One region of the Citrobacter sp. MNAZ 1397 genome, then DNA from elsewhere that is predicted to be linked to it. Evidence: predicted binding sites of a transcription regulator. Region 1 holds the regulator's gene; each other region holds the start of a gene.
The links. The regulator LexA, encoded in region 1, represses DNA repair genes until DNA is damaged. The targets are predictions, from matches to a motif close to TNCTGTATGTACATACAGNA.

Region 1 (8,058 bases):
AGAAGCTGGGTACCACGCCGCTTGGGCGTTATCTCTTTACATCATCTACGCTGACACGAGATTTTATTGAAGTTGGTCGCTATGACGCGCTGTGGGGAAGACGCTCCCGCCTGCGCCTGGGAGGGAAACCTCTCCTGCTGACTGAACTGTTTTTGCCTGCGTCACCGCTGTACTAAGAGGAAAAAAGAATGGAGTGGAGTCTCTCGCAGGATAAGCTGCTGGCCTATCATCGACTCATGCGCACGGACAAGCCCATTGGCGCGTTGTTGTTGCTCTGGCCAACGCTGTGGGCGCTGTGGGTGGCAACGCCTGGTGTTCCTCCCCTGTGGATCCTGATGGTTTTTGTGGCAGGGGTCTGGCTGATGCGTGCGGCAGGCTGTGTGGTAAATGACTATGCGGACCGTAAATTCGACGGCCATGTAAAACGCACTGCCAATCGTCCGCTGCCCAGCGGGGCGGTCACGGAAAACGAAGCGCGGATACTGTTTGTGGTATTGGTGGTGCTGGCATTTGCGCTGGTGTTGACGCTTAACGCCATGACCATTCTGCTCTCCGTTGCGGCGCTTCTGCTTGCCTGGGTATATCCGTTTATGAAGCGGTATACCCATTTGCCGCAGGTGGTGCTGGGGGCGGCGTTTGGCTGGTCGATCCCGATGGCATTTGCCGCGGTAAGCGAATCCGTGCCGCTGAGTTGCTGGATAATGTTTCTCGCCAATATTCTGTGGGCGGTCGCCTACGATACGCAGTACGCCATGGTTGATCGCGACGATGACCTGAAAATTGGTATCAAGTCGACCGCCATTCTGTTTGGGCGCCACGATAAGTTGATCATTGGCATATTGCAGGTGGCGGTACTGGCGTTGATGGTGGCGATTGGCGCGCTCAATGGCTTAGGCTGGCACTTCTACGGGTCGGTCATTATCGCGGGTGCGCTGTTTGTTTATCAGCAGAAGCTCATTGTGAATCGCGATCGCGACGCTTGTTTTAAAGCGTTTATGAATAATAACTATGTGGGGCTGGTACTGTTTATCGGCCTGGCGACAAGCTACCTGGCGTAATGCGATTTTGCCGGATGTGGCGTTGCCTTATCGGGGCTACTGTAAGCGTATAGCCCAGAGTAGCCCCGATAAGCGAAGCGCATCAGGGAAGTTACTCCCGGATGCGGCGCTTTACTCACTCCGCCTGCGTTGCGCTCTCGATAGTCAAACGCACATCAGAAGTAATCAGCTCTGCTAACAGTTGATACACCGCCAGCGTCTGCTCGGGCTCGGCATCGCCGGTATCGCTGATATACCCTTCATCACGCAGCGTCAGCACCAGAGTACTGAAAACCGCCTTGTCGAAGAATTCCGGCGCATTGATGCCGTGCAGCACTGACAGACGTTGCGCCAGCGTACGGCTCTCTTTCTCCAGCGTACTGCGGTTCATCGCCGGATTTGCGCTCAGCAACCAGAACGTGATGGCATAACGTTGCAGCGTTTCGCGCGCGCCAGCCGCCAGCAGTTGCAGAGTACGGGAATGTACCGGATTGATATAGAGCTGGCCATCTTTCATGGTGATCAGCCCCTGGCGCAGTAATTCCTGTGCGAGGCTCTCCAGTACGCCGGCCAGTTCCTCTTTTTCCCAGCGCAAGAACAGCTCGGCTTTCAGCATCGGGTAGAGCAGTTCAACATGGCGCAGCATTTCGTCCTGAGAGATATGACGATGCTGGGTAATAATGGCCGCCATCAGCGATGGCAACATCAGCATATGCGCAATGTTGTTGCGATAGTACGTCATCAGCACCGCCTGCTCGCGCGGCAGAATGATGATGTCGCCAATCGTGTCTTTCTCAACCTCAAACTTGTTCATCTGCAGGGCGTGCTCAATAAGCGCGTCCGCACTGACGGTGGGCACCGTTGTGTCGGCAGCATAGGGCACATTGCGCATCAGGTTGAGGTAACAGTCCAGTTGCTCGGTGAGCTGTTCACGGGTCAGTGAACGCTGACGTGAGGCCAGAAGCGCAGTACAACAGAGGTTCATGGCGTTTGCCGCACCGGCATTATTAATACGCACCATCAGATCAGCAGCAATAGCATTCACCGTCGGCGTCAGCCAGGCAGGACGGACAGCCTCGATGGGATCGATGGATTCGCGCCATTCCGGCACGCGATGATTCAGATAGTTCATCAGCGGAATGGGCTCGCCAAAGTTGACGTAGCCCTGACCGAGATTACGCAGCTTGCTTAAACCGCGTACCATCTGGGCAAAACCTTCTTTCTCTTTCGTCGCGCCGCGCAGCTCTTTGGCGTAGGTGCCCACTTCCATGACGTGCTCATAGCCAATGTAGATGGGCACCAGCGTGATCGGACGCGTGCCCCCACGAAGCATGGCCTGAATCGTCATTGAGAGCGTGCCGGTCTTTGGATCCAACAGACGGCCGGTACGAGAACGCCCACCCTCCACAAAGTATTCCACTGAATAGCCGCGGTTAAACAATTCACCCAAATACTCGCGGAAAACCGTCGAATAGAGCTTGTTCCCTTTAAAAGTACGGCGAATAAAGAACGCGCCCAGACGACGGAAAATGGGACCCGCCGGCCAGAAGTTCAGGTTGATGCCGGCAGCGATATGCGGCGGTACCAGCCCCTGATGATAGAGCACGTAGGAGAGCAACAAATAGTCCATATGGCTGCGATGGCAGGGCACATAGACAATTTCATGACCATCATGGGCGAGCTGACGAACACGTTCCGCGTTATGTACATTAATGCCCTGATACAGACGGTTCCAGGTAAAGCCGAGGATACGGTCTGACAGACGGATCATCTCATACGAGAAGTTCGCCGCAATCTCTTCCATCAGCGCAATTGCGTTTTGTTGGGCTTTATCATGGGAGATTTTCTTGCTGCGCGCTTCGTCTTCGACGGCGCGGGCGATGGCTTTGGAGGAGAGCAGCTTATTAAACAGGTCCTGACGGGCCGGCAAACGCGGCCCCACTGCGGCCAGGCGCTGGCGGGCGAAGTGCATACGCGCTACGCGTGCCAGTTTTTGCGCAATGGTTTTGTCTGTCCCGTGCTCGGTTGCCATACGACGCAGCGAAACCGGCGGCGAGAAACGCACAAAGCTGTCGCGGCCAAGCCATGAGATCGCGAAAAATTTCTGAATACCGTTTAGCATACGCAGCGGCGGGTTGACTTCACCCTTTTCGCGACCTGGAGAACGGCCGAACATCATCGATACAGGCACCATCTGAACATCCAGATCGGGATGGCTGCGGTGCAGATCGAGATAGTCATGGAACAGCTTGATCGACTCTTCTTTAGGCGTGTACCAGGTAAAGACGCGCGGCCCGCCGTGAATAAAGATATAACGCGGCAGCTCCGCTCCGTCGATTTCAAGCGGTTCGAGGGGGTCGGGCAAATCGTGTGCCAGACACTGAGCGCGCAAGGTAAGCAAGTCTGCCTTCGAATTATAAGGCAAAACGTACATAATAGGGCGTGACGTATCGAGTCCTAATTCCTGGGCGGGTTCCGCCGGGATAGACTTGCTTTTTACCAGGACGCTTAATGGTAAATTTAGTAATTTGTAGTAAATTCGTGGCCAGCCGGACATAAACGATGTAAAGCCTCTGGTTAATAATGCCATTGCGCGGCAAGAATATCAGAAAGTCCGCAGAATTTCTTTTCTACCTCTATAAGCTTACATAGACATTGACGTTCATTACATAAAAAGGTTGTTTTTCATGGCCAACAATACCACTGGAATTACCCGCATCATTAAAGCGGCAGGCTATTCATGGAAAGGGGTGCGCGCAGCGTGGATTAACGAAGCTGCTTTTCGTCAGGAAGGTGTTGCGGTCATTATTGCCATCATCATTGCGTCGTTTGTGGATGTTGACGCGATTACGCGTGTTCTGTTGATTGGTTCTGTTGTGCTGGTGATGATAGTGGAAATCCTCAATAGTGCGATTGAAGCGGTGGTTGACCGTATTGGATCTGAATTTCATGAACTCTCAGGACGTGCGAAGGACATGGGGTCTGCGGCAGTATTAATGGCCATTCTTCTGGCACTGTTTACCTGGGTTTCTCTGCTGTGGGGCTATTTTCGATAAGGCTTCCAGAAATGCGTTAAGTCCGCGTTTTTTGCTTAATTTTGGTTTCAAAATCACCTTTAACTGTATATACTCACAGCATAACTGTATATACACCCAGGGGGCGGAATGAAAGCTTTAACGGCCAGGCAGCAAGAGGTGTTCGATCTTATTCGCGATCGAATCAACCAGACAGGTATGCCGCCGACGCGTGCGGAGATCGCGCAACAGTTGGGGTTCCGTTCCCCAAACGCGGCAGAGGAACACCTGAAAGCGCTTGCGCGTAAGGGCGTTATTGAGATTGTATCGGGTGCGTCTCGTGGTATTCGTCTGTTGCTTGAAGAAGAAGAGGATATCGGGCTGCCGCTTATCGGGCGTGTCGCTGCTGGCGAACCTTTGCTGGCGCAACAGCATATCGAGGGACACTATCAGGTCGATCCTTCTCTCTTCAAACCTAACGCTGACTTCCTGCTCCGCGTAAGCGGTATGTCGATGAAAGATATCGGCATCATGGATGGCGACCTGCTGGCTGTCCATAAAACTCAGGATGTTCGTAACGGGCAGGTTGTTGTTGCGCGTATTGACGATGAAGTTACGGTCAAGCGCCTGAAAAAACAGGGTAATACGGTGCAGTTACTGCCTGAAAACAGTGAGTTTTCCCCAATTGTGGTTAACCTGCGTGAGCACAACTTCACCATTGAAGGCCTTGCGGTTGGCGTTATCCGCAATGGTGAATGGCTGTAATACCTTTCTGAGCCGTGGCGGCTGATCTGCTGTCACGGTTGCTTTCCTTTCCTGACAAAGCTTTAACTTCTCCCTTATCCTCCTGATCTCGCTTAGGTTTGGTCTGCATATCTGTCCGGCAATTTTCCTTCTGATGGTTAAAAATTCCGAATAAAGATTCATGGTCGCTATCCTTAACTACAATAATAATCACGTTCAGGATATTTAGAGCGTAACGAAAGGAATAACGCTGTTCATGACCAACGATGAGGAAATTATGATGAATAAAGACGAAGTCAGCGGCAACTGGAAACAGTTCAAAGGTAAAGCGAAGGAACAGTGGGGTAAATTGACTGACGATGATATGACCATCATCGAAGGTAAACGTGACCAACTGGTCGGTAAAATTCAGGAACGTTACGGCTACGCCAAAGATCAGGCAGAAAAAGAAGTCGTGGACTGGGAAACGCGGAATGATTACCGCTGGTAGCCTTCACATCCCCCTCAATGTGTAGACCCCCAATGGCTACCCTGCCCGAACGGTACACGGATGTACCACCCTCAATTTATTTGTCCGTTTAAAAGAGAAAAATCGCGACTAGCGCGATTTTTTTTTCAACTGAATCGTGTGGTCATGATGGCATTCGCCGGGATGTCGGCACGCTTCAACCTCGGCGCAATCAGCGCATAATCCATGTGCTTCAATGACGTTATGGCGCAGCGCAAAACCGCGTTTTGCCGCCAGTGCGTGCATAATATCTTCCACGCCTTCCGCCTGCTCTTCTTTTACCACGCCGCAACGATCGCAGATAAACATCGCGGAGGTGTGCGTCGGTTGATCGAAAAGATGGCAAAGCACATAGCTATTTGTGGACTCCACTTTATGCACAAAGCCTTGTTCTAACAGAAAATCCAGCGCGCGATACACAGTAGGGGGTTTGGCCTGAGGCTCTGCCTCACGCAGGAGATCGAGCAGGTCGTAGGCGCTGATGGCCCCCTGTTGCAGACTCATCAGGCGTAACACTTCGAGGCGCTGGGGAGTCAGGCGCACATTGCGTTGCACACACAGTTTTTCGGCCTGCGCGAGCATCTCTTGCGAAGTGGACTTATCCATAGGCGTTCTCTCATGAAATGGCGACATAAGCCCCCACTTTATCATGTTCTGTACTAAACGCCGAGATCGCGACCGCGCCTTCACCTTTCGCAATCCCCATGTGTCTTCTATAAATATTGATGGTCACTTCATATAACAACATCTTCTGTAACGTTTTATTACATTCCGTAGAAATAGGATGTTTTTTGGATGTTATTCGCAGCAATAGAGCCACCCTGTCCATGTCACAACTAGCAGGGTCATAAACTCATTTGATTACGAGACGCATAACTGTGAAAAACAATCTTAAACTTTCGGTGGTCGCTATCGCTGTCTCCTTTTTCGTGGCAAATCAAGCCGGAGCGGCAAATACCTGGGCAGAGGCACGTAATGATGCAATGGGGGGGACAGGTGTTGCCTCCGCAAATTACGGCAGTGGTGCATTCATTAACCCGGCGTTGCTGGCAAAGGCGAAACCGGAAGACAATGTTACGGTCATCTTACCGACCGTTGGCGCACAGATAACCGATGAGGACAACCTGCGCGATGAAATTAATGATATCAGTGATAAAATCGATTATTACAAAGACATAGTTAATAATCTCACCCTGCGCGAAGTGCTGCTTAACCCTGTTGGGACTGTCGATCAGTTCCAGATGGCGGCAAAAGATCTTGCGGATTCGCTTGATTATCTTGATGGCAAAACCGCGAGTGCGAATGCCGGGGCCGGTATCGCTGTCACTATTCCTAACGATGTATTATCTGTTGCCTTTGTGACTAAAGGCTATGCGCATGCCCGTGTGAGTTCGAATATTGATCAAAACGATATCACCTACCTTCGTAGCATCCAGAACAGTGATACCGTCGCCACGGGAGTTGCCCTCGGCGCTGTTCTCTCACCTAATGGCTCGGACGAGATCACAAAAAATCTTAACTCCACGGCATCAGGTCGTGCGGCTATCATTACGGACTTTGGTATCGCAATGGCGCATCAATTCGACGTGGGCGGCGTTCCTCTTTCCGTCGGCGTTACGCCAAAACTGCAAAAGTCGTGGATCTATAACTACACCACGTCGATTTATGATTACGACAAAAATGAATGGAACAACAGTAAGTACCGCAAGGATGACACGGGCTTTAACATTGATGTTGGCCTGGCGGCGGATTTAACAGATAACGTCACCCTCGGTCTGAGTGGACAAAACCTGGTCTCGCGTAATATCGACACCAAAGATGTTTTTATCACCAATGGCAGAACCGGCGAAGTTAAAAACTACAAAGATACCTACCAGATCAGTCCATTGGTTACCGCTGGAGCGGCGTGGCATAACGATCTGCTGACACTGAGCGCTGACGGTGATCTGACGGAAACCAAAGGCTTTAAGAGCGAGAAAAATTCGCAGTTCGTTGGTGTCGGTGCGGAAGTTCGTCCTCTGAGTTGGCTGGCGGTGCGTGCTGGCTACCGTGCTGATGTGAAAGGTGATGAAAGCAATGTCTTCACAGGCGGTGTCGGTTTTGCGCCATTTAACCGTGTGCACGTTGATCTAATGGGTTTAGTCGGTGAGAACAAAACCTGGGGGGCCGGTGCGCAGTTGAGCATGACATTCTGATGCACAACCGGAGGCCTTGCGCCTCCGGTTTTTCTTTGTGGTCAGGCAAATGTCCTCGCTGCCCGGCGGCGGTTCTCTGTGCTATAGTAGCGCCCCTTTTTTACCTAAAGCTCATTTATTCGCCATGTCGCCAGAAAATCAGTCTGCTGCCTATCCCGCTCACCGTTTCTCCATCGCGCCGATGCTCGACTGGACGGATCGCCATTGCCGCTATTTCCTGCGCCTGCTTTCACGCCATACGCTGCTCTATACCGAGATGGTCACCACTGGGGCCATTATTCATGGCAAAGGCGACTATCTGGCATACAGCGAGGAAGAGCATCCGGTCGCATTGCAACTCGGTGGTAGTGATCCTGCACAGCTTGCACATTGTGCGAAGCTGGCGGAGCAGCGCGGTTATGATGAGATCAACCTGAATGTGGGGTGTCCATCCGATCGTGTGCAGAACGGCATGTTTGGCGCCTGCCTGATGGGCAATGCACAACTGGTGGCCGATTGTGTGAAAGCGATGCGCGATGTGGTGTCTATTCCGGTGACGGTAAAAACCCGTATCGGCATTG
Region 2 (8,058 bases), on a different contig from region 1:
CACAACCTGCATTTCCTGGGGCTGGACGTTGATGCCGAGAAAAACGGCCGCAACGCCACGTTTATCCAGACTGACCATTCGGTAGTGAAAGTTGCCGTGATCAATACCAATGAAGAACTGATGATTGCCCGTGATGTAATGCGCATCGGGTTACCGGAATATGCGGAGGCAGAAGCATGACAGGTAAAGTCTGGCTGGTGGGCGCAGGCCCGGGCGACCCGGGTCTGATGACCGTAAAAGGATTAAACTGCCTGCGTGAAGCTCAGGCCGTTGTTTTCGACAGGCTGGTTAACCCTATCCTGTTACAGGAAGCCCCGGCAGGTTGTGAATTGCACGATGTGGGCAAAGAGGCGAACCGCCACCCTATCCCGCAACCGCAAATCAATCAGATCCTCATCGATTGTGCACGCAGAGGGCTCAGAGTTGTGCGCTTAAAAGGCGGTGACCCGTTTGTTTTTGGTCGCGGGAGCGAAGAGGCGCAAGCGTTACGGGAGTGTGGTATCGAATGCGAAGTCGTGCCAGGCATCACCTCTGCCATTGGCGGGCTTGCAGCAGCGGGCATCCCGGTAACGCACCGGGACTTTGCCTCCAGTTTTCATGTCGTGACCGGGCATTTACAGGATGGTAAAGAACCGCAGGACTGGGGAAAACTGGCGGTTCTGCCGGGGACGCTGGTGATCCTGATGGGGATGTCGCAGATACAGACAATCTGTGCCGCTTTGATATGTGCAGGTAAACCAGCCGATACGCCTGCGGCTGTGGTGATGCGTGCCAGCACACCGGAACAGAAAGTTCTCTGTGCCCCGCTCTCTGCGCTCGCTCAAGAGAGCGAGGACGCCGGATTTCACGCCCCCGCGCTCATTGTGATTGGCAGTGTGGTGTCATTACGTGAAATTCTGGCGTTCAGCGGATCGGCGTGACACTATCCCGACGTTACGAACCACAATGAGAGGTTGAACTTGGCGCTGGCACAGTGTCCCGCATCCTGCGGCGAAATCATTCAGGGATGGATCCTGGGCAGTGAAAAGCTGGTTTCCTGCCCGGTCGACTGGTACAGCGAGGTTGAAATTACAACCGGTACGCCTTTGCCTGCTGAACGCCCCCTGGTACGGGCGATGGTAAAACAGGTGCTGGCACACTGGCAGCTACCAGCGTCATTAAGCAATGAAATCCGCATTGACTGCCGCTCGACCATTCCCGTTGCCAAAGGGATGGCGAGCAGTACTGCGGATATTGCAGCCACGGCAGTTGCCGCATCTCGTCATCTTGGGTTTACGCTTGATGACGTGACCCTCTCCCGGCTTTGCGTGGCGCTGGAACCCACCGACAGTACCGTTTTTCGTGCGTTGACCTTATTTGATCACAACACTGCACAAACGCGCATCTCCTGCGAACATGTTCCCGCGCTCGACGTTTTATTACTGGAAAGCCCGCTAACGCTTCGTACAGAAGATTATCATCGCCTGCCGCGTCGTGCTGCGCTGATGACCAGTGCTGACACTCTCGATAGCGCCTGGCGCAAAGTAGAGCGCGCCTGCCTGACAAACGATCCTGCACTACTGGGCGAAGCGGCGACGCAAAGCGCCATGGCAAGCCAGACGCTGTTGCCAAAACCCGGTTTTACTTCGCTGATGGGCATTGTTGAGCAGTGCGATTTGTACGGGCTGAATGTCGCCCATAGCGGTAGCGTTGTGGGACTATTTCTGGACAGAGAACGTCATGATCTGGCAAAAGTGCGCGCGTTACTCAGTAAGCCTGCATTGCGAGAGCACTGGCCGCAACAACATCTGTTGCGCATGGTGGAAGGCGGGGTAAGAGAACGGTGAGAGAGAACCTCTCACCGTCAGAGGATTACTCTGCTTTCGGCTCAACGGGTTTCTGTTCACCCATTGTTTTCAGTTTCTTGGAGATCTCACGGCGTTCTTTAGAGATCTCGGCGTTTTTGATGATGTAATCATCCACGCGGTCTTCGTAATCGCTTTTCATGCTGGCGATGATGCCCTGGATAGCTTCAACGCTCATACCCGGCTTGATATAGTCGCTCAGGTTGTCCAGCAGCAGTACACGTTTCTGGTTATCACGGATCTTTTTCTCAACATCCTGGATTTCGCGCTGCAGTTTATTCTTACGACGGAACAGACGAACAAACTCCAGAACGTCCTGGAATGAAGGCTTACTTGTTTCCATTTTGATACCCCTGCTAATGTGAGATTCGGATTCGTTAAAGCAACCGCCTAAGACCTTACTTTTAGCCGTTGCTGATGACAATGATTTTATCCTTTTCTCTATCATAACCCCAAATCGGGCTGAATCGAAACAGCCGGACTGCTTTTCCGAATTGTGTGAGGCTTATTTGCGCAGCGCCCGACACATTAAATGGGACATCAGCTCCAGTTGCCGCGCCAGTTCCATGCTCAGCCATACATAGCCGTGAATCGAATTCTCTGCCAGGGCATCGCCCTGATGTTCGCGTAGCAGGTCACGTAATTCGGCGACAATCTCTGTCAGCTTTTCAGTATTGGCCAGAATCGGCTGCGGATTTCCTTCATAGAGCGCGTGGGCGATGGTTAGCAGCGTCTGCTGCGTCATTTGCTGCGTTTCACGCAATGTACTGGCATTGAGCATAACGAAGTGGCTCGAACGGGAAGCCCAGTGCGCATTCATTTGTAGCTCCAGCACACACACCATATTGCGACTTACGGTCTGGATAGCTTCAAAAATGGCTTTCTGAATATGCGTCTCTTTACTGGCAGGAGTAATCAGGCCACGCATCTTCACCACGTCATTGAGAATTTTTTGCAGATGCTTGTCCAGACGCGGACGTTCAACAAGGTTACGCGAAAAACCAGCCTGATAGACCCGGTTAAAGGCCGTAACGTAGTTCGCCATTTGAATGCGCCAGTGCAGGAAGGCTCGCTGCGGCCAGATACCGGTGAACAGCATTGCCAGCAAAGAGCCCAGAATGACATCGCCGCTTCGCCACAACGCCGTATTCATATCCCCGGCCGGCGCGCCAACCACAACTGACAGCGTGATACCGATAAGTAATGCCTGATAGGGTTTTTTACCCAGCGCCAGCCAGCCACAGAGGAACATGGCCCCCGCACACCAGATGACCATCAGCGGAAGAGAGATCAGCTCAAGCTTAAGAGCAACAAGGCCCAGCGCGGAGCCGCAGATTGTGCCGCCAATACGCTCAAAGGCCCGGGGAACCACATTTCCCCAGAACGAAATCGGCCCCATGATCACCACCAGAGTGATGAGTGGCCAGGTGCCCTCGGGGACATTGAGCAGACGAACCAACAAAAAGGTCAGAATGAATGCCAGCGCAATACGTACGCCGTGCACCACGCGATAATGTCGGTAAAGGCGGATCTCAAAAGGACTGAGTGATTTGTCGGGACGCACACCCGCTCTCCAGTCAAAAAACAACGAAGGCGCAATTGTAGCGATCTTTCTGCGGCAAAGGTCACTGTTTAGAACAAAAAAAGGTTCACTGGTTAAAATCTAAACAAGCCACTTACCAGCGAACCTCATCAAAAGATTGTGCGATCAGAGAACTTTCGGTTCTACGGGAATATACATATCGATTTCCCAGTAGCCATCCTCCTGTGCTGAATTCAGATAGACCTCAAAGCAGGGACGTAAAGCAATCTGGTACTGCTCGTCAGCCATCAATTCATCAAAAAAAGCATTCCACGCCTGTTCGAACTCTTCGTTATATACGCGAGCACGCGCCACTGCGTTCAGGCCCGCCGGTATCTCCGTACGCATCACCCCTTCACTGTTTTCGGGAATGACGAAATCAGTCGGAACCGAAACAACCACATCAGCACGCAGCTTTTCAGGAGGCACTTCATCAGGATTGTCATAGTAAACCGTGATCCATTCCTGTGTCTGGACCTGTTTACCATGAACCCACATTGCTAATTGCTCGAAGCCTTTTTTAACGGTGACATCCCAGGGGCCGACCAGATGAAACCCGGCGATAGTGCGTTTATCAACCTGCTTTACGGTGTATGCCATGTTACCCTCCTCATTACTGTTCATTTGTACAGTATAGTAGAATCATGGAAACCCGGAACCTTTGAAAGATGAATTATGTGAGCGGACTCGCGTCACGGCCAGTCCGCATCAACATCAGGCCTTGTGATGCAGATAGTCGCTCAAACGCGAGAACCAGCCGCCTTTACCGACACTGTCCAGCGTCACCAGTGGCAAGTGCGCGACCACTTTGTCACGGTCATAAAGCTGGATTTCACCTACACGCTGATGTGCGGCAAGCGGCGCTTCCAGGCTTTTATTGTCCATGACGTAACGTGCCTTAATATTGGGCAGTTCCGCTTTCGGTAGCGCCAGCCAGAAGTCCTGATCGGTACCGACCGTCATCTGCTCTTTGTCACCGTACCAAATACGCTCACTGCCGACTTTTTTGCCCTTTTGCAAAATCTGCACGGTATCGAAGTTTTGCTGGCCCCAGTGCAGCAGCTTACGCGCCTGATCTTCACGTCCTTTCGGGCTTTCTGCCCCCATCACTACGGCAATCAGGCGGCGCTGCCCATCAACGCTTGATGCTATCAGGTTAAAACCGGCACCCGAGGTATGCCCGGTTTTCAGACCATCGACATTCAACGATGAATCCCACAGCAACCCATTACGGTTCTGCTGGGTGATACCGTTCCAGGTCAGGCTTTTCTCACTGTACATATGATAAAAATCCGGCTCGCCGCTGATAATGGCACGGGAAAGCACCGCCAGATCATAGGCCGAACTATGCTGGCCGGGCGCGTCCAGGCCATGTACGGTTTCAAAATGGGTATCACGCAAATTTAGCTTTTGCACATAATCGTTCATCATGCTGACAAACTGCGGCTGGCTTCCCGCCACATAATCGGCCAGCGCTACACAGGCATCGTTGCCCGAATCGACAATCAGCCCGCGGCTCAGGTCACGCACCGTTACGCGATCCCCGGCTTTCAGAAACATTAATGAAGAACCGTCAAAGACAGGATTACCCCGCGCCCAGGCATCTTTGCCGACCGTCACCACATCGCTGGCGCTGATACGGTGGCTATCGATAGCACGATCCACAACATAGCCAGTCATCAGCTTGGTCAGGCTGGCCGGATTACGCTGCTGATGTTCATTGCCTGCAGTGAGGATCTGCCCGGTGGTGTAATCCATTAAGACCCATGAGCCTGCCTGAATTTGCGGCGGCTGGGGAGAAATCGGCATATCATCTGCCAACGCGCAATGGATCGTCGCGGACAAAAGAGAGAAGGCAAAAAACAAACGGCATTTCAAAGAAATATCCTCATTTACGTCAAATTAGCCGTTCTTTTTACGCAACTTAATATGTCGATACTGGGACAAATTGCAAACAAATGTGACGAAAGTCATTTTTTTACGTCATGAATCTCTTCGGTTATGGCGCTCTGCCGCGGGTTTTCCTTCGGAAGATGCGACGCAATGGTTTACCATAGGCAGGTTATTGATCAACAGGATGAGCTCAGGTGTCTGATTCAACGGCAACGCCCACATATCTTTTCCATGACTACGAAACGTTCGGTACCAGCCCTTCGCTGGATCGCCCAGCACAGTTTGCCGCGATTCGTACTGACGCCGATTTCAACATCATTGGCGAGCCAGAAGTCTTTTACTGCAAACCGGCGGATGACTATTTGCCTCAGCCAGAGGCGGTGCTGATTACCGGCATTACGCCGCAACACGCCAAAGCGAACGGCGTTAATGAAGCTGACTTTGCCCGCCGCATCCATGATTTATTCACCGTGCCAAAAACCTGCGTGCTCGGTTATAACAATGTCCGCTTCGACGACGAAGTGACGCGTAATATTTTCTATCGCAACTTTTACGACCCCTATGCCTGGAGCTGGCAAAACAACAACTCGCGCTGGGATTTGCTCGATGTGATGCGCGCCTGCTATGCCCTGCGCCCGGACGGCATCAACTGGCCGGAGAATGATGATGGGTTGCCGAGTTTTCGCCTTGAGCATTTGACGAAAGCGAACGGTATTGAGCACAGCAATGCCCACGATGCGATGGCCGACGTTTACGCGACTATCGCCATGGCGCAACTGGTGAAAACCCACCAGCCGAGACTGTTTGATTATCTGTTGAGCCATCGTAATAAACATAAACTGGCGGCCTTGATTGATGTCCCGCAGATGACGCCGCTGGTGCATGTTTCCGGCATGTTTGGCGCCTGGCGTGGCAATACCAGTTGGGTGGCCCCGCTGGCCTGGCATCCGGAAAACCGCAATGCCGTGATCATGGTGGATCTCGCAGGTGATATGTCGCCGTTGCTGGAACTCGATGCTGACGCGCTGCGCGAGCGCTTGTATACGGCGAAAGCCGAGTTAGGTGACAACGCCGCCGTGCCGGTGAAGTTGGTGCATCTGAATAAGTGCCCTATCCTGGCTCAGGCGAAAACGCTGCGTCCTCAGGATGCTGAACGGCTGGGGATTGACCGTAAGCAGTGCCTGGATAACCTGAGCGTTCTGCGCAATAACCCACAGGTGCGCGAAAAAGTACTGGCTATCTTTGCCGAAGCCGAGCCTTTCGTTCCGTCGGAGAATGTGGACGCGCAGCTGTATAACGGCTTTTTCAGCGACGCAGACCGTGCTGCAATGAACATTCTGCTGGAAACTGAGCCGCGTAATCTCCCGGCGCTGGATATCACCTTTGTCGATAAGCGAATCGAGAAACTGTTGTTCAACTACCGGGCACGCAACTTCCCCGGCACCCTCGATGATGACGAACAGCAGCGCTGGCTGGAGCACCGCCGTCAGGTGTTTACACCTGAGTTTTTGCAGGCCTATGCCGATGAGCTACAGATGCTGTACCAGCAGTATGCCGAGGATAAAGCGAAGCTGACACTGCTGAAATCACTCTGGCAGTATGCTCAGGAGATAGTGTAGTCGTCGAATAACCGGCAAAAAAAACCGGAGGCCATAGCCTCCGGTTTTTTATTCAGTCATGACTTACTGAGCGATATCTTCATACTGCGGTACCGGGTTGCGGAAGCTTTTCGTCACGCATGCCAGGTAAACCAGACCGACACCGCCCCAGATCAGACCCAGAATCATTGAGCTCTGCTCCAGGTTAATCCACAGCGCGCCTACGGTGAGCGCGCCACAGACCGGCAGTACCAGATAGTTGAAGTGCTCTTTCAGCGTTTTGTTACGCTTTTCACGGATCCAGAACTGCGAAATCACTGACAGGTTAACGAAGGTAAACGCCACCAGCGCACCGAAGTTAATCAACGCAGTCGCTGTTACCAGGTCGAATTTAATCGCCAGCAGCGCAATCGCGCCAACCAGCAGTACGTTCCATGCCGGCGTACGCCACTTCGGATGAACATAACCGAAGAAACGGGTCGGGAAGACGCCATCACGGCCCATCACATACATCAGACGCGAAACGCCCGCATGTGCCGCCATACCGGAAGCCAGAACGGTGACGCTGGAGAAAATCAGCACGCCCCACTGGAAGGTTTTACCCGCCACATACAGCATGATTTCCGGCTGAGACGCATCCGGATCTTTAAAGCGCGAGATATCCGGGAAGTACAGTTGCAGGAAATAAGAGGCAACGATAAACACCAGGCCGCCAATCAATGCCGTCAGGAAGATGGCCTTCGGAATAACGCGCTCAGCGTCTTTGGTCTCTTCTGACAGAGAAGAGATGCCGTCAAAACCGAGGAACGAGAAGCACAGGATAGTCGCACCAGTAATCATCGGCACAACGTGCGCGCCTTCAGACCAGAATGGACGCGTGCTGGTCAGCGTACCTGCACCTTCACCGTGAGAGACACCGTAAATGATCAGACCAACGATAACGGCGACAATGCCCATCTGCAGAATAACAATCAGGGTGTTGAAGTTCGCCACGGTCTTGATGCTACGCAGGTTAGAGACGGTCATGAAGGCCACCAGCGCAACAACAAAGATCCACGATGGAACGGAAGGCACCAGCGCTTCAAAATAGATTTTCGCCAGCAGGATGTTGATCATCGGCATGAACAGATAGTCCAGCAGC
Region 3 (8,058 bases), on a different contig from region 1:
ATCGCCACGTATGATTGTGGTGCTGCTGCTCTCAGGCGTGTTAATGGTACTTATCGCCTGGTGGATTAAAATCAAAGCGCCGGTCTCGGCCTGGCGCAGTATTATCAGTCGCCTCGTAAGCATTGCGGTTTCTGCGTTACTGATCGTTTTCGTTGCGCTGTTGTTTTATAAAGATTACGCCTCGCTGTTTCGTAATAATAAAGAACTGGTTAAATCGCTCAGTCCGTCAAACAGCATCACCGCAGGCTTATCCTGGTATAGCCATCATCGCATGGATAATTTGCCGCTGGTGCGTATCGGTGAAGACGCGCAACAGCGTGCGCAAATGCAAAATGGCCCGCGTAAGAACCTGACCATTTTGATCGTGGGTGAAACCTCACGTGCCGCCAACTTTTCACTGGGCGGTTATGTCCATGACACCAACCCGCGTTTAAAACAGGATAATGTGGTCTATTTCCCGAATACCACTTCCTGCGGTACGGCAACGGCCATTTCCGTGCCCTGCATGTTCTCCAATATGCCACGCCAGAATTACGATGAAGAGCTGGCCCATCATCAGGAAGGTTTGCTGGATATTATTCAGCGCGCTGGCATTCAGGTGTTGTGGAATGAAAACGATGGCGGCTGCAAAGGTGCCTGCGATCGTGTTCCTCATCAGGACGTGACGGCGCTGAATCTGCCTGGGCTATGCATTGACGGCGAATGCCAGGATGAAGCGTTATTTCATCAGTTGGAAGACTATATCAATAACCTGCGACATGATGGCGTTATTGTATTGCACACCATTGGCAGCCACGGACCGACTTACTATAACCGCTATCCGGCGGCGTTTCGTAAATTTACCCCGACCTGCGATACCAGCCAAATTCAGACCTGTACGCAGGAACAACTGGTGAATACTTACGACAACACCATTTTGTACATTGATTATATTGTCGACAAAGCCATTAAATTACTGCAATCAAAACAGGATAAATTCACCACCAGCCTGGTCTATCTTTCCGACCATGGTGAATCGCTGGGTGAAGACGGTGTCTATTTACACGGTTTGCCTTATTCCATCGCCCCGGAAACGCAAAAACATATTCCGATGCTTATTTGGCTGTCTGAGGATTATCAAAAGCGTTACGGCGTCGATAATCAGTGCCTGCAAAAAGAGGCACAACAAAAGCACTTTTCGCAGGATAATCTCTTCTCGACCATGTTGGGTATAACAGGGGTCAGTACGAAGGAATACCGTGCGCAAGATGATATTTTGACTGCCTGTCGTGGAGAGCCGAAATGAAAATTCTGGTCGTAGAAGATGATGCGCTGTTATTACAGGGATTGATTCTGGCCATGCAAAGTGAAGGATACGCCTGCGATGGCGTATCCACCGCGCATGAAGCGGGCCTGAGTCTGGCGACCGGACACTACAGTCTGATGGTGCTTGATCTCGGTCTTCCGGACGAAGATGGCCTTCATTTCCTGGAGCGTGTCCGCCGCGAGAAGTTTACGCTGCCGGTATTAATTTTGACCGCCAGGGACACACTTGCCGATCGTATTTCCGGGCTGGACACCGGCGCGGATGATTATTTAGTTAAGCCTTTTGCTCTCGAAGAGCTTAACGCGCGTATTCGTGCTCTGCTGCGTCGCCACAATAATCAGGCGGACAGCGAATTAACGAATGGCAATTTGCGGCTGAATTTGACTCGCCGCCAGGTATGGCTCAGCGAAGAGCTGCTGGAGCTTACGCCAAAAGAGTACGCGCTGCTGTCACGCCTGCTAATGAAAGTGGGCACGCCGGTACACCGTGAAATCCTGTATAACGACATTTACAACTGGGACAACGAACCGGCCACCAATACGCTGGAAGTGCATATCCATAACCTGCGTGACAAAATCGGCAAATCGCGTATCCGTACCGTGCGCGGCTACGGTTATATGTTGATTCACGCCGATAAACAGGAATAAGCATGGCGATATTTCAGGTCAAGAATTGGTCGATGCGAAGCCGCTTACTGCTCACCGTCGGGGCTATTCTGGTGGTTTGTCAACTGGTCAGCGTGTTCTGGCTATGGCATGAGAGCAAAGAACAAGTCCAGCTGTTGGTGGAAAGCGCGATTCACAACCATAACAACCACAAACAGGTTGAGCATGAAGTGCACGAGGCTGTCGCCAGCCTCCTCGTGCCGAGCCTGTTGATCATTGGCCTCGCCCTGCTGCTCTGTTTTAAGGCGTTAAAAACCATTACCCGCCCTCTCTCGGCATTACAGCGCGAGCTGGATGCACGTGCGCCGGGCAACCTTGAACCCATCGTGCTGGAAAATCCGGTACGCGAAGTGGAAGCCGTTGCCGCTGCCATCAATCAGCTGGTTTCGCGCCTTACCGTCACGCTGGATCGTGAGCGTCTGTTTACTGCCGACGTAGCACACGAATTGCGAACGCCGCTGGCAGGTCTGCGCCTGCACCTGGAGTTGATGGCCAAAAGCCATGCCCTGGATGTCGCCCCGCTGCTCCAGCGTCTGGACCAGATGACCGAAAATATTGCCCAGTTGCTGCAGCTCGCTCGCGTCGGGCAATCTTTTTCCGCAGGAAGCTATCAGCAGGTGATGCTGCTGGAAGATGTGGTCATGCCAGTCCACAGTGAACTGGAGAGAATGCTGCAAACCCGACAGCAACATTTACAGTTGCCGCAAATGGCAGAAGATATCGCGGTGGCAGGTGATGCCACGCTCTTGCAGGTGCTGCTGCGCAATCTGGTGGAAAACGCTCATCGGTACAGCCCGGCAGGCACCACCATTACCGTGAGCCTTGTCGGCGGCCCCACACCGGTTCTGTCAGTGGAAGATGAGGGGTCAGGCGTGGATGAATCCCGTAGCGGAGAATTGAGTAAAGCGTTTGTGCGCATGGATAGCCGCTACGGGGGATCGGGGCTTGGATTGAGTATCGTTTCACGTATCGCACAACTCCACGACGCGCAATTCTTCTTGCATAACCGCCAGCCTGGCCCAGGCGTGCGGGCGTGGGTGAAACTCAACGCTATTGCACGTTAAGGTAATCTTAGTAAGAGAGCACCCAGAGATGGGTAAAGCCGATGATGATGGCAAGAGACAGGGCAACGGCCAGATACTGAGCCAGGTTTTCTTTGTGCATAGGTACTCTCCTGATTTTTCACAGGAGAGTAATCGGCTTTCATTAAGCAAACATTAAGATGCGCAGGTGAATTTCGTGACCGGCCTCTTGTTACGAGGCGGCAATAAACAATTCCCGCAATTGATGCAGCTGATCGCGGCATTTCGCTGCCTCTTCGAATTCGAGATTCTGCGCATGTTGCATCATCTGTCCTTCCAGCTCGTGAATTTTCTGCTGCAGCGCTTTCGGGGTTAACGCCAGTTCGGCGGCTTCCACCTGAGCCGGCGTCCGCGATTTCCCGCGACCTTTGCCTTTGGTCTTCGCCAGACTCTCGCCGAGGCTCAGAATATCCACCACTTTTTTGTTCAAACCCTGCGGGGTGATGCCGTGTTCTTCGTTGTACTGCTGCTGTTTCTCGCGACGACGCTCGGTTTCTCCCATCGCCTTCGCCATGGACGGGGTAATTTTGTCGCCATAGAGAATCGCCTTCCCGTTAACGTTACGCGCCGCACGACCAATGGTCTGAATCAGCGAACGCTCAGAACGCAGGAACCCTTCTTTATCCGCATCCAGAATCGCCACCAACGACACTTCCGGCATATCCAGACCTTCACGCAACAGGTTGATGCCCACCAGCACATCGAACTCGCCAAGACGTAAATCACGGATAATCTCCATACGTTCAACCGTATCGATATCGGAGTGCAGGTAACGCACTCGCTCACCGTGTTCTTCCAGGTATTCAGTCAAATCTTCCGCCATGCGTTTGGTCAGTGTGGTGACCAGCACACGCTCGTTGATGGCGGCGCGTTTGCGGATTTCGGAGAGCAGGTCGTCCACCTGGGTGGCTACCGGTCGCACTTCGATAATCGGATCGAGCAACCCGGTCGGACGTACAACCTGGTCAATGACCTCGCCGCCGGATTTTTCCAGCTCATAGTTGCCCGGCGTCGCCGACACATAAATGGTTTGCGGTGCCAGCGCCTCGAATTCTTCGAATTTCAGTGGACGGTTATCGAGCGCGGACGGCAGACGGAAGCCGTACTCCACCAGCGTCTCTTTACGCGCACGGTCGCCGCGGAACATACCGCCAATTTGCGGAATGGTGACGTGGGATTCATCAATCACCAGCAGGCCATCCGCCGGAAGGTAATCAAATAGCGTGGGCGGCGGCTCGCCCGGCCCGCGCCCGGAAAGGTAACGCGAGTAGTTTTCGATACCGGAGCAATACCCCAACTCATTCATCATCTCCAGATCAAACTGCGTACGCTGGGTCAACCGCTGTTCTTCCAGCAGTTTATTGTTCTCCAGCAGCACCTTGCGACGCTCGACCAGTTCGACCTTGATCTCTTCCATCGCCTGAACGATGCGCTCACGTGGGGTGACGTAGTGGGTTTTGGGGTAAACGGTAAAGCGCTGGATGGTGGACTCGACGTGCCCGGTCAGCGGGTCAAACAGCGACAGCCGCTCCACTTCCTCATCAAACAGCTCAACGCGCAGGGCAATATCGTCCGATTCCGCCGGGAAGATATCGATCACCTCGCCGCGCACACGAAAGGTGCCGCGCTGAAACGCCTGGTCATTGCGGGTGTACTGCAACTCAGCCAGACGACGCAGTATGGAGCGCTGATCGATGATCATTCCTTTGGTCAGGTGCAACATCATCTTCAGATACAGATCCGGATCGCCCAGACCGTAAATTGCGGAGACCGATGCCACCACGATCACATCACGACGTTCAAGCAGCGCTTTGGTAGCCGACAAACGCATCTGCTCGATGTGCTCGTTCACCGAGGCGTCTTTTTCGATAAATGTGTCCGAACTCGGCACATAGGCTTCCGGCTGATAGTAGTCATAATAGGAGACGAAATATTCCACGGCGTTATCGGGGAAGAACTCTTTCATTTCGCCATAGAGCTGCGCCGCAAGGGTTTTGTTCGGTGCCAGCACCATCGTCGGGCGCTGTAAATCGGCAATGACATTCGCCACGGTGAACGTTTTCCCTGAACCGGTCACGCCCAGCAAAGTCTGATGAGCCAGACCGTCTTCGAGCCCCTCTTCCAGGCGACGAATAGCTTCTGGCTGATCGCCAGAGGGACGAAAAGCGGAATTCAGTTTGAATGGTTTACTCATGGACGGCTACCTGATGAAGGAATGAGCGGGCAGGAAAGTAATTTTACTCACCACAGCGAGATTTGCCAATAAATAATACTGGATGTAAAAACAGTGGCGCAATCAGGAATATCTTCTACTCACAGGCAGAGCACGAGCAGCACACCTGGAAAATCACGCCTGACGGTACAAAACACCAGCAAAAGCGGGTTATCCCCAGAACATTTCCTTTTTTAACACTTGTCAAGCCTGGTAATGAAAGTTTTATGGCAGTGGGTGACAGATTTCTTACAAGGATTGCTTTTATTTAACTAATTAAAAAATAAAGAAATATTTCAAAAGACGCCTTTCGCAGCAATTCAGGCGCAAGCCGCGTGTTTACTCGCTTCTCGCACTTTTTCTAACTCTAATGCACAAGGTTATCCACAGGAATAGTGGATAACTGCTTCCAGCCCATATGCTTCGCCTGTCGCCTGAAACGTCCCCTGAGCCTCTTTGAGGCCAGTAAAAATTTTTTCTCGCTTATTTTTGCAGAATATCTGCTAACGAAACGGCGAATTATCATGCGATCGTGCTCACATTTTGCCGATCGAATGCACCATTTCCTGCCAGCCCCGGCACTGTCAAAGAGCATATATTTTCGCCTGCGAGGCGCAATACCCGCTTTAACTCTCTCATTCATCAGTGGGTTCCGAAAAAAAGCCTGTTTTCATGTTCTGGCAAGCCTTTTGCACTGAACTGAATAACAACTTCTCTGTCATCCGATCAGAGATAAGGAGCGAACCGTGTTGAGCTTACGTGCAGTCAATCAGTATTACGGCAATCAACATACGCTATGGAATGTCGATCTCGATCTTTCCCCCGGCGTATGCACCTCTGTTATCGGCCTCCCAGGGATGGGCAAAACAACGTTAATAAATTGTATTACCGGTTATTTGCCCGTGGAGAGCGGTAGCATGGTCTGGCAAGAGGCAGGAGGTCCCCCCAGGGATTTACTGAACTTGCAGGCGGAACATCGCAGTGCAATGGGGATAGGCTATGTTCCCCAGGACAGACGAATATTTTCACAAATGACCGTCGAGGAGAATCTGCATATCGCTATGCTTGCCTGTGGAGAGCCCCGCAGTACCGTCAATCGTGAGGTCTATGACCTGTTTCCCGAACTGTACGGGCTACGTCAGGTGAAAGGAGCAGGGCTGTCTGAGGATAATCAGCATCAGTTGGCGATGGCACGCGCCCTCGTCAATCGCCCGCGGCTGCTGATTCTGGACGAACCCACACGCGGGCTTGGACAGGCGTTTATCCATAAACTCGGCAATTTACTTGTCCGGCTCAACCAGGATTTCGGTATGACTATCCTGCTGGCCGAACAGCATCTGTCGTTTATCCGCCGGGTTGCCGACCGTTTCTGTCTGTTACATCGTGGTCGCAACGTTGCCGAAGGGGATGTCAGACAACTGGATGACCAGCTTCTGTCGCACTGGATGTCGCCTGATTCAGCACGTTGAGATCGAGATAATGACCGTTTTGTGTAGCGAACGGCGCGTGGGCAAGCCAGGGGATTTCCCCGATCAAAGGTGCTTTCAACACGCGCCGTAGCGTCGCAAGATACTCGGCATGACGTTTGCCCGGCGGCTGAACATCATTGGCAATCCAGCCGGCAAAGCGCAACCCCGCCTGCTCTATCGCCTGTGCGGTCAACATCGCATGGTTAATACACCCAAGCTTAACGCCCACCACCAGAATCACCGGCAATTGTTCTGCCACCACCCAGTCGGCAAAAGTCCATGTCTCTGAAAGCGGCGTAAACCACCCCCCGGCCCCTTCTGTTAGTATCCAGTCGGCCTGCGTTTCCAGCGTCCGCAGTCCGTCAGACAGTCCTTCGAGCGTAATGGGCATGTCGGACTCCGCGCTGACAATGTGTGGTGATGTCGGCTCCGCAAAGGTCCATGGGTTTATCTGAGCATAATCGAGCATGACGCTGCTGTTACGCTGCAAAGCCAGCGCGTCACTGTTGCGCAGCCCCTGCGCGGTCATTTCGCTGCCCGAAGCCACCGGTTTGTAACCCGCGCTTCGCCGTCCCAGAAGATTTGCCGCCTGCAAGAGCGCGCAGCTCGCCACGGTTTTCCCGACCTCGGTATCCGTGCCGGTGACAAAATAGCGTTCAGTCACGTGTGATGACTCCCCAGAAAAGTTGATAGGTCAGCGGGAATGTCCCCTGCTGTTGCGGCCAGGCCAGCTGTAAGCGTTGCAGCCCTCCGCGCGTCAGCCCGTGCCTGCGCCCGGCATGCAGATGAGTAGCTCCCGTCCCTTTTAGCGATCGCATGGCCTCAAGCGCGCCGGCAAAAGAGAGAGTGACCGGCTCAATGCCCGCCTGATAGCGCCAGCCTGATAAAGCGTCGTGGATTTGCGCCGCGGGCAGAAAGCGATTGGCATGCGGCTGGTCATCAATCGCCCGCCACGCCTGATTCAGTTCAGGCAGCGAACCGCTCACCAGGGTGGTAAAGGCAATGTGTCCGCCGGGGCGCACCACGCGGTATAACTCCGCCAGCGCCCGGCGCACATCATCACACCACTGCACCGCCAGGTTACTCCAGGCAAGACAAAATTCAGCGTCAGTAAAAGGCATGGCTTCGATATCCGCCTGCACGTACCGTTCGGCCGCCTGCCTGCGCCGGGCCTCCTCCAGCATGGGCAGGGAGATATCCAGTGCCGTTACCCGCGCCCCCTGCTCTCGCCAGTAGCGGCTCAGCAATCCTGGGCCGCATCCGGCATCCAGTACCTGAGCAACAGGGGCTGAATGGAGACGGGAAAGCAGTAATTCTGCGCTCT
Region 4 (8,058 bases), on a different contig from region 1:
TTCTGTACAACCGTCGATTACCCGCCCAAAGGCATGATTGATCGTAACGCGATAGGGGGAGGACTTGTGAAAGCGTTTCATACTACGACTGACATGAAACTCTGCGGGCCACAGCACGGCACGTGGGTCCGGCGACCACCAGAGAATGGGATCGCCAGGCGAGAACCACGGAAAGATGCCGCGCTGGTATGCCATCAGTAGACGGGCAGGGCTAAGATCCCCGCCGAGTGCCAACAAGCCATTTGGTTCACGCAGCGCCGCTTCCGGCGAGGGGAACGCTAAGGTATGACGAGACAGCTGGACCAGGCGCATGACACAACGCTCCACAACGCAACAAGGAATACCCCATATATATCGTCACTTCCAGCACAGCACTTTAGCATCTTCCCATGAAGGGAGGCTGAAAAGGACGACATACATCGACTACAGACGTTGCTTAAACTGGTAGTATCGCCCCTGTTTTGCCATTAACGCTGCGTGATTACCTTGCTCAATTATTTGTCCGTTGTCCATCACAATTATCTGATCAAATCGACTCAGTCCGCGCAGGCGATGTGTCACCATGAGCACCGTTTTTCCCTGCATCACTTCTTCAAGCAACTCAAGAATTTGGCTCTCAGTGGCGGCATCAAGCCCTTCGGTCGGCTCATCCAGCAGGACCAGCGGCGCATCGTGTAATAACGCCCGTGCGATAGCCAGACGGCGAAGTTCGCCGCCGGACAGTTGACGACCGCCTTCACCCAGCCAGGCATTCAGGCCGCTGTCATCAAGTAATTTCTCAAGACCCGTGCGGTTAAGTACCTCAGTCAGGATTTCATCACTTGCCTGAGGGGCGGCCAGCAACAGATTATCGCGCAGCGTTGCGCTGAACAGATGTACACGCTGCGGCACCATGCTGATACTCGCACGTAGCGCCGTTTCACTATAGTGCGTAAGCGGCACTTCGTTGAGCAATACTTCCCCGTGCTGTGGATCCCAGGCACGCGTCAACAACTGAAGCAGCGTTGATTTACCGCAACCTGTGCGCCCCAGCACGGCAACATGTTCGCCAGCGCTGATAGACAGATTAATGCCATTGAGCGCCTTTTGCGGTTGCTCAGGATAGCTAAATGAGATCTCCTGCAGGCGTACATTGACCGCTGCAGGCACCATCATTGGGGACTGGGGAAACTGTACTTCGGGAGGGCAGTCGGTAATTTGCGTAATACGTACCGCTGAGGCGATAACCTGTCCAAGATGCTGGAATGCACCTGTGACCGGGGCCAGTGCTTCGAAAGCAGCTAAAGCACAGAACACGAAAAGGGCGATAAGCGCGCCTGGCTGAGTGTTATCACCTACGCTGCCTGAGGCAAACCACAGCATAGTCAGCACGGCAAGCGCACCAATCAGTAACATCACAGCCTGGGACGCAGCGGTCAGATCGGACTGACGGCGCTGGGCGTCATGCCAGCTCAATTCTGTATTTTCCATCTGTTCGCGGTAGCGCTGGCTGGCACCGAAAATTGCGAGTTCAGCTTGACCCTGCAGCCAGGTGGTTAATTGCTGGCGGTATTGCCCGCGAAGCTGCGTCAGACTTTCGCCGGTGGGTTTCCCGGCACGATAAAAGAGCGGCGGCAGGATAATCAGCGTGGCCAGCATAATGCCACCCAACATCAGCGCCAGTGAGACGTCCAGTACGCTGAGCCCCACGGTAACCACGGCAATCACAACGAGTGCGCCGACCAGAGGCGAGATGACGCGCAGATACAAGTGGTCAAGCGTGTCGACATCTGCAACCACGCGATTAAGTAACTCACCTTGGCGAAAACGTGACAGGCCGGCAGGAGAAAGCGGCAACAACTTGCTGAATGTGGTGACGCGCAAATGTTGCAGCACGCGGAATGTCGCGTCGTGACTGACCAGCCGCTCAAAATAGCGCCCGGCAGTACGGGTAATTGCGGCACCGCGGACTCCCGCTGCCGGGAGCATGTAATTAAAACTGTAGAGTCCGGCGGCACCGACCACCGCTGAGGCAGATAAAAACCACCCGGACAAGGTCAGCAGGCCGATACTGGCCAGCAGTGTAACAATCGCGAGGATCACACCCAGTAACAGCAACCAGAAGTGGCGTTTATACAAAGCGAGATAGGGCAGAAGTGCGCGCATTTAAATGTCCTCCTGGCGATGGGCGAGGAGCGCGGCAAAGGCACCCCGCGCAGCGGAGAGTTCCGCGAAAGTCCCTTGTTCGATGATCTTTCCATCATCCATGATCCAGATTGCGCTCCAGTCAGCCAGCCCTTCTAGCTGGTGCGTCACCATCAGCGTTGTCTGGTTCAGGGACGCGTCATTAAGTGCTTGCATCACGCGTTGTTCACTATGCGCGTCGAGACTTGCGGCGGGTTCATCCAGCATCAGTAACTGGCATCGGTTAAGCAGAGCGCGGGCAACGGCAACACGCTGGGCCTGGCCTACGGACAGACGCGTTCCCTGATCGCCACAAGCTGTCTCCAGCCCCTGGGGTAACAGCGGTAAAAATTCGCTCACCCAGGCTTTATCCAACACGGCCTGTAATTCAGCGGCGCTGGCATCCGGGCGTGACAGGAGGATATTTTCCCGTAATGTGGTGGCCGGAAGCTGCGGGTTTTGCCCGACCCAACTGATAAGCTGGCGCCAGCTATCCGGATTCACGTCTCGCAATTCAACGCCGTTCACCCGCAAAGAACCGTCATAGGGCAGGAATCCGGAAAGCGCATTCACCAGCGAACTCTTACCGGAGCCGCTTTTTCCTACCAGCACCACGCGCTGCCCGGCTGGCAGCGTAAAATTCAGTGGTCCGGCAAGTATGCTGCCTTCTGGCGATGTGATAACCAGGTCTTCCGCCGTAATGCTTATCGCCTCATCCGCTTTTAGCGTGATATCACCACGCTGCGGATGGGAAAGCGGAGCTTCCATAAAAGTTTTCAGGCTGTCAGCGGCACCAATAGCCTGGGCTTTCGCGTGGTAGAATGCCCCCAGATCGCGCAGCGGCTGGAAGAACTCTGGGGCCAGAATCAGGGCCAGGAAACCGGCAAACAGCGTTACCCCTGTGCCGTAATGACCAAAATTGAGTTCGCCCAGGTAAGAGAAACCAAAATAGACCGCTACCAGGGCAATGGACAAGGAGGTGAAAAACTCCAGTACACCGGAGGAGAGGAACGCCATACGCAGGACTTCCATCGTACGGCTGCGAAAATCCTCGGAGGCCTGACGAATATTTTCCGTTTCCGCTGCGCCACGATCGAAGATACGCAGCGTTTCCATACCGCGTAAGCGGTCAAGGAAATGGCCGCTCAGACGCGCCAGTGCTTTGAAATTGCGTCGGTTCGCATCGGCTGCGCCCATCCCCACCATCGCCATGAAGATCGGAATAAGAGGGGCGGTTGCCAGCAAAATCAGGGCGGCGGCCCAATTAATCGGAAAGAGAGTAATGACAATCAGTAACGGCACGCTGGCGGCCAGCGCCATTTGCGGCAGATAACGCGCATAGAAATCATGCATATCGTCAATTTGCTCAAGGATAAGCGTAGCCCAACTGCCTGCGGGTTTACCCTGAATCCAGGCTGGACCGGCTTGCTGGAGCCTGTCGAGCACCTGGCGGCGTATTTCGAAACGGATGTGTACGCCAGCATGAAAACCGACGCGCTCCCGCAACCAGACGACCCAACTGCGTAAAACAAAAATCAGCACCAACAAAGCAAAAGGCAGCAGCAATGCTTCGCGCGGGATATTTTCCATAATCATATGATTCAGGATTTTGGCGAGTATCCAGGCCTGGGCAACGATAAGAACGCCACTGACCACGCCCAGCAGGCGGGACATCATAAGCCAGCGACGGGAAATGACACTTTGCTGTTTTAGCCAGCGGGTTAACTCTTGTTGACGGGTTTTATTCATTGCGCGCTTTGCAGGTAAAGTTATCGAAATTTTTGAGCTTCGCAATGTTACATCGACGCAAAAATAAAGGCGACTTATAGTCGCCTTATTTACCTTTGTTACTGAGTTGTAACGATTATTTACTTTGCGCTAACCCATCGAGGTAGCGTTCAGCATCCAGTGCCGCCATACAGCCGGTACCGGCTGAGGTGATCGCCTGACGGTAAATATGATCCATCACGTCACCTGCAGCGAAAACGCCTGGAATACTGGTCTGGGTGGCGTTGCCATGAATACCGGACTGCACTTTGATGTAACCATTTTCCAGTTCCAGCTGACCATCAAAAATGGCAGTGTTCGGGCTGTGACCAATAGCGACAAACAGACCGGCGACATCGAGTGATTCAATGTTATCCGCATTTTCAGTATCGCGAATACGCAGACCGCTCACGCCCATCTGATCGCCCGTCACCTCTTCCAGGGTGCGGTTGGTATGCAGCACGATGTTGCCGCTGGCCACTTTGTCCATCAGGCGTTTAATCAGGATTTTTTCCGCGCGGAAAGAATCGCGGCGGTGGATCAGATGTACCTCAGAGGCGATGTTTGCCAGGTACAGTGCTTCTTCAACGGCGGTGTTACCTCCACCGATGACCGCGACTTTCTGATTGCGATAGAAGAAGCCATCACACGTGGCACAGGCAGAAACGCCGCGGCCTTTAAATGCTTCCTCAGACGGCAGACCTAAATAACGCGCGGAGGCGCCGGTGGCGATAATCAACGCGTCACAGGTATATTCGCCGCTATCACCGATAAGGCGGAACGGACGATTTTGCAGATCAACCTTATTGATATGATCGAACAGAATTTCGGTATCAAATTTTGCGGCATGTTCATGCATCCGCTCCATCAGGAGCGGCCCGGTCAGATCGTGCGGGTCGCCCGGCCAGTTTTCCACCTCAGTGGTCGTGGTGAGCTGACCGCCTTTCTCCATACCAGTAATTAATACTGGCTCCAGGTTTGCACGCGCAGCGTAGACCGCAGCGGTGTATCCCGCAGGCCCTGAACCAAGGATAAGCAGCTTACTGTGTTTGGCCGTACCCATGAGATCCTCATTATTGTTTGGCAGACATGGGGCTGGATTGTAGGGAATTTACTGACGTAAAAAAAGGGCACAGCAGTTTTGTTAACGATATGTGTAATAGATGGCACTAATCATTTAACACTGAGTGAGATCCTAAATATAACAATTTCTACTGAAAATCGGACCGTTATAAGGTGATTAAATGAGTATTGCCTAAGGGTGATGATGAATATCTGGCATGTTGTACTAAAAAAAGATGTTTTGCTTTGACAATCCCCTGCGCTTTTGCGAAAACATCAAAGGAAGAAAAAAAGCAGTGTTTCACGCGTGATGCAAATTCATGCATGTAAATACCATTTTTACCGGGCTAGCGAAATCTACGCATGGCGTGGACAGACGCCATTCGTGATGTCGATAGCTGCCGTAAGGCAACGGACTTCTTAATGCAGACCCTGGGATTACACGCGGTATTTTCATTTTCAACCCGCGAGTAAAGCGACGGGCAAAGACCCTGAACAGTGAAGTGCGCAGGGTCAAGACAGGAGTAGGGAAGGAATACAGAGAGACAATAATAATGGTAGATAGCAAGAAGCGCCCTGGCAAAGATCTCGACCGCATTGATCGCAATATTCTGAACGAATTGCAAAAAGATGGGCGTATTTCCAACGTCGAGCTTTCTAAACGAGTGGGACTTTCTCCTACGCCGTGCCTTGAGCGCGTGCGCAGGCTGGAAAGACAGGGCTTCATTCAGGGCTACACAGCGCTGCTGAACCCGCATTATCTGGATGCATCACTTCTGGTATTTGTTGAGATTACTCTGAATCGTGGCGCACCGGATGTGTTTGAGCAATTTAACGCCGCAGTACAAAAACTTGAAGAAATTCAAGAGTGTCATTTAGTATCCGGTGATTTCGACTACCTGTTGAAAACACGCGTGCCGGATATGTCTGCTTATCGCAAACTGTTGGGGGAAACCCTGCTGCGACTGCCGGGCGTGAATGACACCCGTACTTATGTGGTGATGGAAGAAGTCAAACAGAGCAATCGTCTGGTTATCAAGACGCGCTAATACGGAACAGGTGCAAAATCGGCTTTTTTTGATTACACTCCTGTTAATCCATACAGCAACAGTGCCGGGGTTACCCGGCGCTGTTGTCCGTTTTAGCTGGAGAGCCTTACTTGAGCCAGGAATACACAGAAGACAAAGAAGTCACACTAACCAAGCTAAGCAGCGGGCGTCGACTCCTTGAGGCGTTGCTGATCCTCGTTTCTCTGTTTGCCGTCTGGTTAATGGCGGCGCTCATTAGTTTTAATCCTTCCGATCCCAGTTGGTCGCAAACCGCATGGCATGAACCCATACATAATCTGGGTGGCGCGCCGGGTGCGTGGCTTGCGGATACCTTATTCTTCATTTTTGGCGTTATGGCTTACACCCTGCCGGTCATTATTATCGGTGGTTGCTGGTTTGCTTATCGACACCGTGCCAATGAAGACTTTATCGATTATTTCGCCGTTTCGTTACGTCTTATTGGCGCGCTGGCGCTGATCCTGACCTCTTGCGGCCTTGCGGCCATCAATGCTGACGACATCTGGTATTTCGCCTCTGGCGGCGTCATCGGTAGTTTGCTGAGCACGACGTTGCAACCGCTACTGCATAGCAGTGGGGGCACCATCGCCTTATTGTGCGTCTGGGCGGCCGGACTAACGCTGTTTACGGGCTGGTCCTGGGTGACTATTGCTGAAAAACTGGGCGGCATAATCCTCGGTATTCTCACTTTTGCCAGTAATCGCACGCGCCGTGACGATACCTGGGTTGATGAAGAAGAATACGAAGAAGAAGAGGAATACGACGACGAACCCGCGGCCCCGCGCGAATCGCGTCGTGCCCGAATTCTGCGTGGTGCACTGGCCCGCCGTAAGCGCGTCGCGGAGAAATTCGCCAATCCAATGGGGCGTAAAACCGACGCGGCATTATTCTCCGGAAAAAGGATGGATGATGATGAAGAGGACATTGCCTATAGCGCACGCGGTGTCGCAGCAGATGTTGATGATGTCCTGTTTTCAGGCCATCGCGCCACTGAGCCTGATATCGATGCTTACGATCCGCTTTTAAGCGGACAACGCGCAACCGAACCTGTTTCGGCCGCCGCGGCAGCCATGACAGCGGCACAGGCGTATGCTGCGCCAGCCGCTCCGGTGGTGCAGCCTCCGGTAGAAACCACACCATGGCAGCCCGCTCCCGCCGACTCTGCGGCGCAATATGAGCCCGAGCCAGAACAGGTTCCACTTTCACACTATGCTGCGCCAGCACAGAACAATGAGTGGCAGCCAGAAGCACCGCCGGTTGCGCCTCAGCCGCAGGCATATCAAGCATGGCAGGAGCGTCCATACGAAGAACCCGCTTACGAAGAGCCCGTGCCAGCGCCAGCGGTTGAGCCTCAGGCGGTCGAAGAGGTGAAGCAGACGCGCCCGCCGCTTTACTATTTTGAAGAGGTTGAAGCCCAGCGTGCGCGTGAGCGTGAGCAGCTTGCCGCCTGGTATCAGCCGATCCCGGAACCGGTAGAAGAACCGACACGCTCAGCCCCACCAGCGATGACCTCTGTTCCTGCCGCGCCGACAACGCCCGTTGAATCCAGGGTCATGCCAGCAGCGACCCCTGTTGCAGCGGGAGCAAAAGATGCCGCAGCGGCAATGGCTACTGCCCCGGTATTCAGCCTGGCGGATGGTGGTGCTGCCCGCCCACAGGTAAAAGAGGGCATTGGCCCACAATTGCCGCGCCCGAATCGCGTCCGCGTACCTACCCGGCGTGAACTGGCTTCCTATGGCATCAAACTGCCATCACAGCGCATGGCGGAAGAGCGCGCGCGTGAAGCCGAGCGCCAGCAACATGGTGCGCTGGATGATGACGATGCGGATATGTTGCATCAGCATGAGCTGGCACAACAGTTCGCGACCAGTCAGCAGAACCGTTATGGTGATGAGTATCAGCACGATACGACAGCCCCCATCCTTGATGAAAGTGAGGCCGAACAGGCTGAACTGGCGCGTCAGTTTGCCGCCAGCCAGCAGCAGCGCTATGCCGGTGA

Region 2: sbmC (DNA gyrase inhibitor SbmC) is a predicted target of LexA. The motif match lies at 4,041-4,060, and genes of this name have one in related genera.
Region 3: uvrB (excinuclease ABC subunit UvrB) is a predicted target of LexA. The motif match lies at 5,324-5,343, and genes of this name have one in related genera.
Region 4: L2097_RS10900 (DNA translocase FtsK 4TM domain-containing protein) is a predicted target of LexA. The motif match lies at 6,080-6,099, and genes of this name have one in related genera.

Annotation. Positions count from the first base shown of each region.
Region 1 covers NZ_JAKIVH010000007.1:52,520-60,577, forward strand. The annotation lists gene ubiC (chorismate lyase) at 1-176, shown strand, start outside; gene ubiA (4-hydroxybenzoate octaprenyltransferase) at 189-1,058, shown strand; gene plsB (glycerol-3-phosphate 1-O-acyltransferase PlsB) at 1,174-3,594, opposite strand; gene L2097_RS23250 (diacylglycerol kinase) at 3,725-4,093, shown strand; gene lexA (transcriptional repressor LexA) at 4,202-4,816, shown strand; gene L2097_RS23260 (CsbD family protein) at 5,076-5,285, shown strand; gene zur (zinc uptake transcriptional repressor Zur) at 5,394-5,909, opposite strand; gene L2097_RS23270 (conjugal transfer protein TraF) at 6,182-7,498, shown strand; gene dusA (tRNA dihydrouridine(20/20a) synthase DusA) at 7,623-8,058, shown strand, end outside.
Region 2 covers NZ_JAKIVH010000001.1:625,888-633,945, reverse strand. The annotation lists gene L2097_RS02690 (acetate/propionate family kinase) at 1-180, shown strand, start outside; gene cobA (uroporphyrinogen-III C-methyltransferase) at 177-920, shown strand; gene L2097_RS02680 (GHMP family kinase ATP-binding protein) at 960-1,826, shown strand; gene L2097_RS02675 (DUF496 family protein) at 1,852-2,187, opposite strand; gene L2097_RS02670 (FUSC family protein) at 2,350-3,408, opposite strand; gene sbmC (DNA gyrase inhibitor SbmC) at 3,553-4,026, opposite strand; gene dacD (serine-type D-Ala-D-Ala carboxypeptidase DacD) at 4,141-5,304, opposite strand; gene sbcB (exodeoxyribonuclease I) at 5,514-6,938, shown strand; gene L2097_RS02650 (APC family permease) at 7,002-8,058, opposite strand, start outside.
Region 3 covers NZ_JAKIVH010000001.1:2,480,527-2,488,584, forward strand. The annotation lists gene eptA (phosphoethanolamine transferase EptA) at 1-1,285, shown strand, start outside; gene pmrA (two-component system response regulator PmrA) at 1,282-1,953, shown strand; gene pmrB (two-component system sensor histidine kinase PmrB) at 1,956-3,035, shown strand; gene uvrB (excinuclease ABC subunit UvrB) at 3,226-5,247, opposite strand; gene L2097_RS11620 (ABC transporter ATP-binding protein) at 6,012-6,734, shown strand; gene bioD (dethiobiotin synthase) at 6,676-7,398, opposite strand; gene bioC (malonyl-ACP O-methyltransferase BioC) at 7,391-8,058, opposite strand, start outside.
Region 4 covers NZ_JAKIVH010000001.1:2,323,318-2,331,375, reverse strand. The annotation lists gene aat (leucyl/phenylalanyl-tRNA--protein transferase) at 1-312, opposite strand, end outside; gene cydC (heme ABC transporter ATP-binding protein/permease CydC) at 424-2,145, opposite strand; gene cydD (heme ABC transporter permease/ATP-binding protein CydD) at 2,146-3,912, opposite strand; gene trxB (thioredoxin-disulfide reductase) at 4,028-4,993, opposite strand; gene lrp (leucine-responsive transcriptional regulator Lrp) at 5,547-6,041, shown strand; gene L2097_RS10900 (DNA translocase FtsK 4TM domain-containing protein) at 6,152-8,058, shown strand, end outside.